DNA from 2 places in the Cupriavidus sp. SK-3 genome. Region 2 is predicted to be linked to the other one. Evidence: riboswitches for the same ligand, from Rfam matches in the RefSeq annotation. Region 2 holds a riboswitch; the other holds the start of a gene.
The links. Region 2 has a riboswitch for glycine ahead of CF70_RS25895 (D-amino acid dehydrogenase). Riboswitches for the same ligand answer to the same signal wherever they lie in the genome.
Positions count from the first base shown of each region.

Region 1 (6,293 bases), on a different contig from region 2:
CTACCCCGGCTGGTACGCGCCGCGCGCGGTGCATATCCATCTGAAAATTCATGTCGGCAAGGAGGAGGTGCTGACCTCCCAGATGTTCTTTGACGAGGCGCTGAACCGCGAAGTGCTTCTCGGCCACCCCGCTTATCGCGCTCGCGGCGCCTCGCCGTACCGGAACAGCCAGGACCCGATTGCCGGCGCGCATCCCGGCCTGGTGCGGGTGCGCCGCCTGCAGGATGCGGCCGGCACGCTGGAGGGCGAGTTCACGATCGGTATCGCGCGAACCTGAGGCAGCCCCCGGTCCTGCCCATCAAAAAAACGCCCCCGGACACTAAAGTACGGAGGCGCGTAACAGGGAAGAAGTCGGGCATCACGGCCCGGCCACCCCGCTCCGAAGGGACGAAGCGGTGCGGCGCCCGGACCAGAACGACAGCCCAGGCACGATCAATGGTAATGAGGCATCAGGCCGGGGTCTTGTCCCGCTTGTAGGGCAATGTATCGGCTGTGTAGGTTCGGGCTTTATACGTCCGGCGCTGGCTACGCCGCGGTCTTGCCGGGCGTGCCCAGCAACGCCTTGAGTCCGGCCAGGCGGTCTTTCGGACTCATGGCCGGGGTCTCGTCCTTGATCTCGGGCGCTTCCTCCAGCTTCATCTCGCCGATAAACCGCGAGGGCTGGCACGAGTAGGTGTCGCGCGCGCGCTTGCGCTTCTTGCACCAGCTGATATGCAGGCTGCGCTGGGCGCGGGTGATGCCCACATACATCAGGCGGCGCTCTTCCTCGATTTTCTCGTCGGTCATGTCCTCGTCTTCGCGGCAGTGCGGCAGGATGCCCTCTTCCACGCCGACCAGGAACACGTGCGGATACTCCAGTCCCTTGGAGGCGTGCAGCGTGGACAGGCGCACGGCGTCGGGATCTTCCTCGCGGCCTTCAAGCATGCTCATCAGCGCCACCGTCTGCGTCAGCTCCAGCAGGTTCTTGCCTTCGTCGCCAAAGCCGTCGGCGGTGTCGAAGCCAGTGGCTTCGCCTTCACCCGTGGCCTCGGGCTTGGTGCCCTTGCGCTTGAGCCAGTCGAGGAATTCCAGCGTGTTGGTCCAGCGCGACTGCGCCTGGCGTTCGTCGAACATGTCGTAGAGGTAGGCTTCGTAGTGGATGCCTTCCATCAGGTCGTCCAGCACTTCGGTAGCGGGATCGCTGGCCGCGCGCCCGGCCAGCCGCACCATCGCCTCGCAGAACACGCGCAGCGGCTCCAGCTGGCGCGGCTGCAGCTTGCCCTCGATGCCGCCCATCATGGCCGCCTCGAACAGCGAGACCTTGGCCTGCCCGGCGAAGGTGCCCAGCACTTCCAGCGTGGTGTTGCCCACGCCACGTTTGGGCGTGGTGATGGCGCGGATGAAGGCGGGATCGTCATCCGGGTTGGCGATCAGGCGCAGGTAGGCGCAAATGTCCTTGATCTCGGCCTTGTCGAAGAAGCTCTGCCCGCCCGACAGCACATAGGGAATGCGCTCGCGGCGCAGGATCTGCTCGAACAGGCGTGCCTGGTGGTTGCCGCGGTACAGGATGGCGTAGTCGCGGAACTGCGCGCGCCGCTCGAACTTGTGCGCCGACAGGCGGAACACCACGGATTCCGCCTCGTGCTCCTCATCGTTCATCGGGTTGATGGCGATGGGGTCGCCCATGCCGTGCTCGCTCCACAACTTCTTGTCGAACAGCTTGGGATTGTTGGAGATGACCGCGTTGGCCGCTTCCAGGATGCGCACTGTGGAGCGGTAGTTCTGCTCCAGCTTGACCACCTTGAGGTCGGGAAAATCGGTCTGCAGCAGCTTCAGGTTGTCCAGCGTGGCGCCGCGCCAGCCATAGATGGCCTGGTCGTCGTCGCCCACCGCCGTAAAGGCCGGGGCGCGCAGGTGCGAGCCGCCGGCGAGTTGCTTGAGCAACTGGTACTGGCAGGCGTTGGTGTCCTGGTATTCGTCCACCAGGAAGTAGCGCAGCCGGTTCTGCCAGCGCATGCGCACCTCTTCGTTGCGCGCGAACAGCTCGGCCGGCAGGCGGATCAGGTCGTCGAAATCCACTGCCTGGTAGGCATGCAGCGTGGCCACGTAGTTGCGGTAGATCAGCGCCGCCTGGTGATCGTCGGGGTTTTCGGCCTGGGCGATGGCCGTCTCGGGATCGACCATGCCGTTCTTCCACAGCGAGATGGTGCTCTGCACGCTGCGGATCAGCTTCTTGTCGGTGCTGGCGAGCTGCTCCTGCACCATGCCGAAGCAATCGTCCGAATCCATGATGGAGAAGCGCGGCTTCAGGCCTACGTGCTCCGCCTCGGCGCGCAGGATCTGCACGCCCAGCGAGTGGAAGGTGCTGACGGTGATCTGCTTGATCGGAATGCGCTTGCCCTCGCGCGTGGTCTTGCCTTCCATCAGCTTGGCGATACGCTCCTGCATCTCCTTGGCGGCCTTGTTGGTAAAGGTCACCGCGGCGATGTGCTTGGGCTGGAAGCCCTTGTCCTCGATCAGGTGGGCGATCTTCTGCGTGATCACCCGGGTCTTGCCCGAACCGGCGCCGGCCAGGACCAGGCAGGGGCCATCGAGGTAGCGAACGGCTTCGGATTGGGCAGGATTAAGTCCGTGGGTCATGCGAGGGCTGGTGGTGAGGCTGGGTGGCGGGATGGCCGGCAAGGGCGGGCGCGAGGCTCCGCGCGGCACATGGGCAGTACATGGGCAGCACATGCGCGGCCACGAGTGAAGCCTGCGGCACAGGAAAAGCCATCGGAGCCGCAGATGTTAACATGCCCGCAGGCCGCCCCGCCCTCCGGGCCAGCCCGGCAATCGCCCGCGTTGACAAGCCCCCGAGGCTGGCTGTAGAGTCGCGCCATCCGACCGGGAGAGCGCGCAGATCTTGCGCCGCCGAAGGGGTATCACCCGAAAACTCTCAGGCACCATGGACTGGTCGGATCGGCTTGCAACATGCACACGATGCACGCCGTACTCTGGAGAGCGGCACCCGCCATTGCTGAATCAATGGTGAGCGTGCCCACCGAAGGGGCGCGCAAGGCCTGGGTCCTGGTTTAGCCGGGGCCGCCTTGTAATCTCTCAGGTATCGAGGACAGAGGGGTCATCCGCCGCAGCGGATTTGGCAGCGCTATTGCGCGCCGAATCCTGCGGCGGATGGCCCTTTTTTCGTTTTCGAACCGAGATTAGCCTTCCCCCGAGGATTCCATGACGCTCCAGGCCACGCCCCTCAACGCTATCCACCGCGCCATCGGCGCCCGCATGGTCGACTTCGGCGGCTGGGACATGCCGGTCAACTACGGCTCCCAGATCGAGGAACACCACGCCGTGCGCACGGACGCCGGCATGTTCGACGTCTCCCACATGTGCGTGGTCGATCTCAATGGCGAGCATGTGCGTGCCTTCCTGCGCGGCCTGCTGGCCAACAATGTGGACAAGCTGCAAACGCCGGGCAAGGCGCTGTACGCCTGCATGCTCGACGAAAAGGGCGGCGTCATCGACGACCTGATCGTCTACTTCTTCGCCGAGGATCACTTCCGCCTGGTGGTGAACGCCGGCACCGCCAACGCCGATATCAAATGGATCGCCGCACGCAACGCGGCCACCAATAGCGGCGTGAGCATCACGCCGCGCCGCCACGACAACGCGCCCGACGGCGTGGCCCCGCTGGCCATCGTCGCTGTGCAGGGCCCGAACGCCCGCGCCAAGGTGTGGAGCGCCTTTCCCTCGACGCAACCCAGCGAAGCCCTGAAGCCGTTCAACGCCGTGGTGGTGCAGGATCCCGCGCTCGGCGAAGTCATGGTGGCGCGCACCGGTTATACCGGCGAAGACGGTTTCGAACTGGTGGTGCCGGCAGAGAACGTGGCCGGCCTGTGGGAAAAGCTGATCGCCGCCGGCGTGCGCCCGGCCGGCCTGGGCGCGCGCGACACGCTGCGCCTGGAAGCCGGCATGAACCTGTACGGCCAGGACATGGATATCCATACCTCGCCGCTCAACGCGGGCCTGGCCTGGACCGTGGACCTGCAAAGCGAACGCGATTTCACCGGCAAGGCGGCGCTGGTCGCCGGCGGCCAGACCCAGCAGTTCGTCGGGCTGATCCTGCGCGAAAAAGGCGGCGTGCTGCGCGCCCACCAGAAGGTGATCACCCCCGCCGGCGACGGCGAGATCACCAGCGGCACCTTCAGCCCCTCGCTGTCCCAATCCATCGCTTTTGCCCGCCTGCCGCGCGACGTTGCCATCGGCGCCGAGGTTCAGGTCGAGATCCGCGACCGCAAACTCGCCGCGACTGTGGTTAAACTGCCGTTTGTGCGTAATGGCAAGGCACTCGTGAGCTGAACGCTCGCACCCGGTCACAGCGCGCCAGCCGGCGGTTACCCATCGATCATCGTGTATCGGAACCTCCGCCCGGCTGGCGCTGAATAACAAATTGAATCTGGAGCAATCCCATGAATTTCCCCGCCGACCTGAAATACACCGAGTCCCATGAATGGGTGCGCGTCGAAGCCGACGGCACGCTGACCATCGGCATCACCGACCACGCGCAGGACGCGCTGGGCGACATCGTCTTCCTGGAACTGCCGGAAGTGGGCAAGTCCGTCGGTGCCGGCGATGCGCTGGCCGTGGTGGAATCGGTCAAGGCCGCGTCCGACATCTACGCCCCGGTGGCCGGCGAAGTGATCGCCGTCAACGATGCCGCCGCCGCCGCGCCCGAGAGCGTCAATGCCGACGCCTTCGACGCCTGGCTGTTCAAGCTCAAGCCGGCCAACAGCGACGACGTGAACGGCCTGATGTCGGCCGACGCCTACAAGGCCAACGTCGGCGCCTGATGCCAGATCGTCATTCCCGCGCCACGGGAATGACGGACAAAGACTGCCGCGACGCGCACCGGGCCGACCACCCGCCGCACCGCTCCCACGAGATTCTTGCCATGAACGCTCCCCTGCCCATGACTGCCGCCCAAGTTGCCCGGCCCACGCTGGCCGAACTGGAGGCGCGCGACGCCTTCGCCTCCCGCCATATCGGCCCCGACGCCGCCGAGCAACAACACATGCTCAAGGTGCTAGGCTATGACAGCCGCGCCGCGCTGATCGACGCCGTCATCCCCGCCGCCATCCGCCGCCGCGACGGCATGCCGCTGGGCGAGTTCACCGAGCCGCTGACCGAGGAAGCGGCGCTGGCCAGGCTGCGCGGGCTGGCGAACAAGAACAAGGTACTCAAGAGCTTTATCGGCCAGGGTTACTACAACACCCTGACGCCGGGCGTGATCCTGCGCAATATCTTCGAGAACCCGGCCTGGTACACCGCCTACACGCCCTACCAGCCCGAGATCTCGCAAGGCCGCCTGGAAGCCATGCTGAACTTCCAGCAGATGGTGACCGACCTGACCGGGCTGGACATCGCCAACGCGTCCATGCTGGACGAAGGCACCGCGGCCGCCGAGGCCATGACGCTGCTGCAGCGCGTCAACAAGCACGCTTCCAATACCTTCTACGTGGCCGACGACGTGCTGCCGCAAACGCTGGAAGTGGTACGCACCCGCGCCCTGCCGCTGGGCATCGAGGTCAAGGTCGGCCCCGCTTCGGAAGCCGCCGGCGCCCATGCCTTCGGCGTGCTGCTGCAGTACCCCGGCGTCAATGGCGAGGTCGCCGACTACCGCGCCATCGCCGATGCCGTGCACGCCGCCGGCGGCCTGGTGGTGGCTGCCGCCGACCTGCTGGCGCTGACCCTGATCGCCGCGCCCGGCGAATGGGGCGCCGACGTGGCGGTGGGCAACTCGCAGCGCTTTGGCGTGCCGCTGGGTTTCGGCGGCCCGCACGCCGGCTATATGGCGGTCAAGGATGCCTTCAAGCGCTCCATGCCCGGCCGCCTGGTTGGCGTGACGATCGACGCGCAAGGCAACAAGGCCTATCGCCTGGCCCTGCAGACGCGCGAGCAGCATATCCGCCGCGAGAAGGCCACCTCGAACATCTGCACGGCGCAGGTCCTGCTGGCCGTGATGGCCTCGATGTACGCCGTGTACCACGGCCCGCAAGGCCTCAAGCGCATCGCGCAGCGCGTGCACCGCCTGACCGCCACGCTGGCCGGCGGCCTGCAGCAGCTCGGCTATGCGCGCACCAACGCCGCCTATTTCGACACGCTGACCCTGGAAACCGGCTTCAACACCGAAGCCCTGCACGCATCGGCAACCGCCCGCGGCATCAACCTGCGCCACGCCGGCGCCGCCCGCATCGGCATCTCGCTGGACGAAACCACCTCGCGTGAAGACGTGGTCACCCTGCTGGAAATCTTCGCCCACGGCA
Region 1 covers NZ_JFJV02000264.1:42,219-48,511, reverse strand. The annotation lists gene CF70_RS28265 (protocatechuate 3,4-dioxygenase) at 1-277, shown strand, start outside; gene CF70_RS28260 (UvrD-helicase domain-containing protein) at 526-2,619, opposite strand; glycine riboswitch at 2,854-2,941, shown strand; glycine riboswitch at 2,963-3,102, shown strand; gene gcvT (glycine cleavage system aminomethyltransferase GcvT) at 3,202-4,329, shown strand; gene gcvH (glycine cleavage system protein GcvH) at 4,440-4,820, shown strand; gene gcvP (aminomethyl-transferring glycine dehydrogenase) at 4,922-6,293, shown strand, end outside.
Region 1: it holds a riboswitch for glycine, as region 2 does, so the genes downstream of both, gcvT (glycine cleavage system aminomethyltransferase GcvT) here and CF70_RS25895 (D-amino acid dehydrogenase) in region 2, are expected to answer to the same signal.

Region 2 (6,293 bases):
CGCATATATCACACAGTGATACAAATTGGAGTTTCCTCGGGCTTGTCACGAGAACGTTCAAGCTGGTAGCATCCCGCAACTAGTTGCTTCGTATCAGCAGTGGGTGCTGACACGCGGCATCAACAAAGTGCCAGAGCTGCCCGGCAGCCTCATCGAGCACTGACCGGAGACTGTTTCATGCTTACCCACGTCTATCTCCGTTCGGCGTCCCAAGTCGACATCGAGCCGATGACTTCGTTGCTGGCAAGATGCGGCCTCGCCACGGAGGACGTAACGGAGATTCTCGACAGCTTTCAGATTGCGCTTTGCGACGGTCGTATCGTTGGCTGTGCTGCAGCGGAGCGCCGTGGACACTCAATTATCATCCGGTCCGTGGCAGTGGAGTCCGGCTATCGAGATAGGGGTGTCGCGAGCCGCCTCGTAGAAAAGCTTCTCGTGCGCGCCCGCGGCACTGAACTCCGACATGCTTTTCTCTTGTCCGCATCGGCTCCCGCCTATTTCGCGCGCTGGGGTTTCTGCCACATCCCTTTCGATAAAGCGCCGTCAGAAGTCCAGGCCTCACGGGAGTTCCGCAATGCTGCACAAAGCTCAGCGCTATGCATGCACTGTGAGCTCAAGTAGGCATGCGAAGCGCGCCTGACGCGTGAACGCCCTTGCCTCGCTTAATGGCCCTGTAAGCGCTTGCCGCCAGAAGAAATCCAGTGCACGTTCGTGCACAAAAAGACCCACGTCACCGGAAACTGGTGACACGGTGGCAGCAGGACTCTATCGCCAGCCCATGCAGAATGAATAATTCTTAATCTGAGAATTAAACAGATTTTTCCAGCTTATCTCTTGGCCATTGTGACCCTCACCACCCATGGCATGGCAGGTGGTCGGCAAGTCGCCATGACACAGCGTTAAGGTTAACCCGCGCCCCACTGATATCCGTCTTTCTCGGCACTCACCTGACTCCAAATTGTCATCTAGGTCCAGTTAAATACGCGAGCGGTTATTTGCAGCGCCATCGGCGAGTTCACCGCCGCTACCGGCCAGCAAGACTCTGGCATGTTTGCCAAAACAAAAAATGAACGCCCGTTCGCGAGATACCGCCAAGCGAAACGAGGCATAGCAATATTTCAAGGTCAATATGCATCAAGCTCTCGCTTCTCCCATGGCCACGAACGACGCGTCGCTACCCGGCGCTGGCAGTGGGAGAAGGACTCGCTGGACCGTCTCGGCCGGCATCAAGGCCCTGCGCCAGGAAGCGGCAAGCCTGCGAGCAACTGCTCAGGCAAGGATGACCCTGGCCGGCACTTGTGTTGCGCTCTGTGAACCTGGCGACTTGCTCCAGCGGGCCGCGATTCTCGACAGGGGCGCTGACGTTCTGGCGCTGACCGACTGGAGCTGAGTCAGTTCGCTTTCTTTGTCGTCGCCCGGGCAGTAAGCGATGGTGCCGCGAGGCCATACCACGCGCTCATCTGCATACCCTTGATGCCGCGTTCGGTGAAGGTCGCGGCCTCGGGGAACAATCGAAGACGCCTCTCCGCAGCGACCGCGATAGCGCGGACTTTTCCACCTCGGATGTATGGGACGGCCCCGGTGTCGAACATATATGAGAGCTGTCCGGCCATGACATCAGAGATGGCTGGGCCACTACCTTTGTAGGGCACGTGGATGACGTCGATGCCGGCAATGGACTTGAACAGTTCACCTGCCAAGTGAGCCGATGCTCCAATGCCGCCCGAACCATAGGAGAGCTTTCCTGGTTTTGCTTTGGCAGCATTGACGATGTCTTTCGGCGACTTGAATGGCGATACCGCAGGCACAAGCAGAATGCTGGGGATGGCAGCCACGGACGCGACCGTGGTGAAATCCTTGATGGGTTCGAAGCCCGTCCTCTTACATAGGTGGGCACTCGCCGCGTTGGTCGAGCTAGTTGCCAGGTACAACGTGTATCCGCAGGTCACGCTGCGACCCGACGTGGACCTTTCCGCTTCATTGTGCAAACGTTAAAGAATCGGCGACGCCAGAAGGCGATGCTGCAAACGCTGCTACATCGGTGGGGCGGGCCCGACGCCCACTACCTCGCCCTTGCAGTCTCCCGGCCACGCGTGCTATGGTGCGGCTTCCAGGAGAACGAGGCGCCCCCCGCCATAGCAGGTCGGGCGCTTCTACCGAAGGCGTACCCCTGAAACGCTCAGGTGCAGAAGACTGGAAACCGATAAAACTGGAGAGCGCCGGACCGGACCACCAAGCGTGGCGCGGCATGCGGCCGCCGAAGGGGCAAGCCGGCACCCGTGGTGGGTGCGGCGAATCTCTCAGGCAAAAGGACAGTGGGGGCAGACAGGCCAGATTGCCTGTCTGCCCCTTTTTGCTGTCCGGAGCCTGAAGAATGAAAGTCATCGTGATGGGAGCCGGCGTGATCGGCGTCGCTTCTGCGTGGTACCTGGCCAAGGCCGGGCATGAAGTGGTGGTGCTGGAGCGCAACGCGGGCGCCGCCCGGGAAACCAGTTTTGGCAACGGCGGCCAGATCTCGGTCAGCCATGCCGAGCCGTGGGCCAACCCGGCCGCTCCGCTGAAGATGCTGCGCTGGCTGGGCCGGGAGGATGCGCCCCTGCTGTTCCGCCTGCGCGCCGACCCGGCGCAATGGTCGTGGGGCCTGAAGTTCCTGCGCGAGTGCACGGCTAAGCGCTCCACCCACAATATGATCCAGTTGCTCAACCTAGGCACATACAGCCGCGCCAGCCTGCAGGCCCTGCGCGAGGAAACCGGCATCGAGTACGACCACCTGACGCGCGGCATCCTGCATTTCTACACCAGCCAGAAGGAGTTCGACGCGGCCATCGAGCCGGCGCGCATCATGCGCGAACTGGGCTGCGAGCGCCGCGTGATCGGGCCGGACGAAGTCGTACGCCTGGAACCGGCGCTGTCCAATATCGCGCCGCGCCTGGCTGGCGCCACCTATACCAGCGAGGACGAATCCGGCGACGTGCACCGCTTCACCACCGAGCTGGCGGCCAAGTGCGAGGCGCTTGGTGTGCGTTTCCGCTACGGCGTGCGTGTGCAGCGCCTGCACGCCGATGGCGGCAGGATGCGCGGCGTGGAGATCGCCGATGAAACCGGCGGCTACCAGATCGAAAGCGCCGATGCCTATGTGCTTGCGCTGGGCAGCTTCAGCCCGATGCTGGCGCGCCCGCTGGGGGTGAAGCTGGATATCTATCCGGCCAAGGGCTACTCGGTGACGCTGCCGGTACTCGACCCCGCGCGCGCGCCCAGCGTGAGCCTGACCGATGACGAGTACAAGCTGGTGTTCTCGCGCTTTGGCGACCGCCTGCGCGTGGCAGGCACCGCCGAGCTCAACGGCTATGCGATGGACCTGAACCCGGTGCGCTGCGACGCCATCGTCAAACGGACGCTGGACGTGTTCCCAGGCATGAGCCGTCCCGAGCTGGCGCGCTTCTGGACGGGCCTGCGCCCCGCCACGCCGGGCAACGTGCCGTATATCGGTGCCAGCGGGATCGACGGCCTCTACCTCAACACCGGCCACGGCACGCTGGGCTGGACGCACGGCTGCGGCTCGGGCCGCGCCATTGCCGACATCATCAGCGGTTATGTGCCGGAAGTGGACTTTGCCTTCAGTGGCGAGCTGCCGGCGCACAAGGGTCCACGCGCGCTTGCCATGGCGGCAAACCCCGCCAGCGCAACGGCCCACTGAGCGCGAACTGCGGCGCGCATTACCGCGCCCTGCGCCCGGCCATCTGCGCCGGGCGCTTTGCCTTTACCATGTGCGTCCACGACTCCGCAGGCTCCCCATGAAGCTTAACCAGTTGCGCGCCCTGGCCGCCATCGCCGACACCGGCAGCATCCAGGAAGCCTCGCGCCTCCTTCACCTGACGCAGCCCGCGCTGAGCAAGGCCATCAAGGAACTGGAGAGCAGCGTCGGCGCCACCTTGTTCGTGCGTTCCAGCAAGGGCGTGCGGCTCACCCCCCATGGCCAGCGGCTGGTCACGCATGCCCGGCTGATCAGCGAGAACGTGCGGCGCGCGCGGGAGGACCTGGAAGACATGATGGGCAGCGTGGTCAGCGAGATCACGGTTGGCGTCACGCCGGTCACGGCGGTGATGCGGCCGATGGCGGCCTGCCTGAGTACCTTCCGGCGCGAGTTTCCCAACGCCCGCCTGCGCGTGCAGGAGATGCGGCCGACGCAGTTGCTGGAGCACCTGCGCGAGGGCACCATGGACTTTGCGGTGACGTCCCAACTGCTGCCGGCGGACCGCGGATTGGATTGCACCCAGGCCTGCCGCCTGCCGACCATCATTGCCGCGCGGCGCGGGCATCCGCTGCGCGCGGCCCGGTCGGTGCGCGTGCTGCAGCAGGCTGACTGGCTGGTGCTGGACCCGCTCTCCGACACCAGCTCGCCTTTTCATCAATTGTTCGCGGGCAATGACCTGGCGCCTCCCGCGCGGGTAATCGAGTGCACCTCCATGGGGCTGGCGCTGGAACTATGCTGGAAGGCGGATACCCTGATCCTGCTTTCCAGCGAATCGCGCGGCAGCAAGTTCGTTACGGACAATATGGACTTCATCGAGGTGGAAGAGCCGGTGCCCGAGCGCACCATCTCCCTGGTCACGCGCGACCGGCACGTACTGACCTGGGCCGCGGCTCGCCTGCACGATGCCATGCTGGAAGCGCTTTCCGGCGACTCCCCGGCACCGGGCGGCGCGGCCGCCCCCTGAACTGGCCTGCGCCTGCGCCGTTGCATGGACGCGCGGCCGCCGACTTACGCGGCACCCCTCCCCCCCCGCTTTGAGCATCGCCCGCCATTCCCGATGGCTGGCGCCCATGCCCGCTTGTTCCCGCCTATTCCCGCCTATTCCCGATCCTCATACCCATGAAAAAAAGCGAAGTGCTTATCCGGCGCCTCGCTCTTACCATGCCAGCACACCAGTAGAGACGGCGCCGCGCGGCAGCCGTCCCGAGCCAATCCCACCCGAGGAGGAAAGCATGACCCACGCGCCTACCGCGCTATCCAGCCCCGCCGGCACGGCATCCACCGCCGCCCCCACCGCGGCCCGCCCGCATTCGCGCCGCGCCATCGTCGCCGCCGCGATCGGAAACGGGCTGGAGATCTACGACTTCACCGTCTACAGCTTCTTCGCCGCCACCATCGGAAAGCTGTTCTTTCCGTCGAGCAGCCCGCTGGCTTCGCTGTTGCTGTCCTTTGCCACGTTTGGCGCCGGTTTTGTGATGCGTCCGCTCGGCGCGGTGCTGATCGGTAGCCTGGCTGACCGGCGCGGGCGCAAGACCGCGCTCACGCTGACCATTGCGCTGATGACCGCGGGCACGGCGCTGATCGCGTTCACGCCGACCCACGCCAGCATCGGCGTGACAGCGACCGTGCTGGTCGTGCTCGGCCGCTTGCTGCAAGGCTTGTCGGCGGGCGGCGAGGTCGGCGCGGCATCGGCCTTGCTGCTGGAGTCGGCAAGCAAGCGCAACCGCTGCTTCCTCGTGAGCTGGCAGGCCGCCACCCAAGGCGGCGCCGCGCTGCTTGGCGCGCTGACCGGCGCCGCGGTATCGGCCCTGCTCAGCCCGGAAGCCATGCATGACTGGGGCTGGCGCCTGCCGTTCCTGCTGGGCCTGCTGATCGCGCCCGTGGGCATGTATATCCGCCGCCATCTGCAGGAAACGCATGAAGGCGGGCAGCACGGCGGCATCGGCGCGGTGTTCCGCGAGCATGGCCGCACGCTGCTGCTGGGCATGCTGCTGATGACCGGCTCCACCTCGTCGATGTACATCATGGTGTTCTACATGCCCACCTACCTGGTGAACACGCTGCACATGCCGCCCGTCACCGCGTTCCTGGCGGCGTGCATGGCCGGCCTCGCCATGCTGGTGGTGGCGCCCTTGTTCGGCCTGCTGGCCGACCGGCTGCCGCGCCGCAAGCCCCTGCTGTTTGCCGGCGGGCTGGCATCGCTGGCCCTGGTGTATCCCAACTTCATGCTGCTTTCGTCGGGGCCGGCCCTGCCGATCACCATGGCGCTGATCGGCGGCGCCGTGGCGCTGATGTCGGTCGGCAGCGGCGCGGGCGCCGCGCTGATGATGGAGGCGCTGCCGCGCCACCATCGCGCCACCGGCATGTCGGTGATGTACAGCCTTGGCGTGACCGTGTTCGGCGGCTTCGCCCCGCTGATCGTCACCTGGCTGATCGCCGCTACCGGCAGCAGCATGGCGCCGGCCTGGTACCTGCTTGCCTCGGCGTGCATCAGCCTGAGCGCGCTGGCGCTGTTCCCCAGCCACCCGGGCCGCGACTG
Region 2 covers NZ_JFJV02000246.1:12,141-18,433, forward strand. The annotation lists gene CF70_RS25885 (GNAT family N-acetyltransferase) at 178-621, shown strand; gene CF70_RS35300 (Bug family tripartite tricarboxylate transporter substrate binding protein) at 1,392-1,949, opposite strand; glycine riboswitch at 2,200-2,326, shown strand; gene CF70_RS25895 (D-amino acid dehydrogenase) at 2,375-3,697, shown strand; gene CF70_RS25900 (LysR substrate-binding domain-containing protein) at 3,795-4,718, shown strand; gene CF70_RS25905 (MFS transporter) at 4,987-6,293, shown strand, end outside.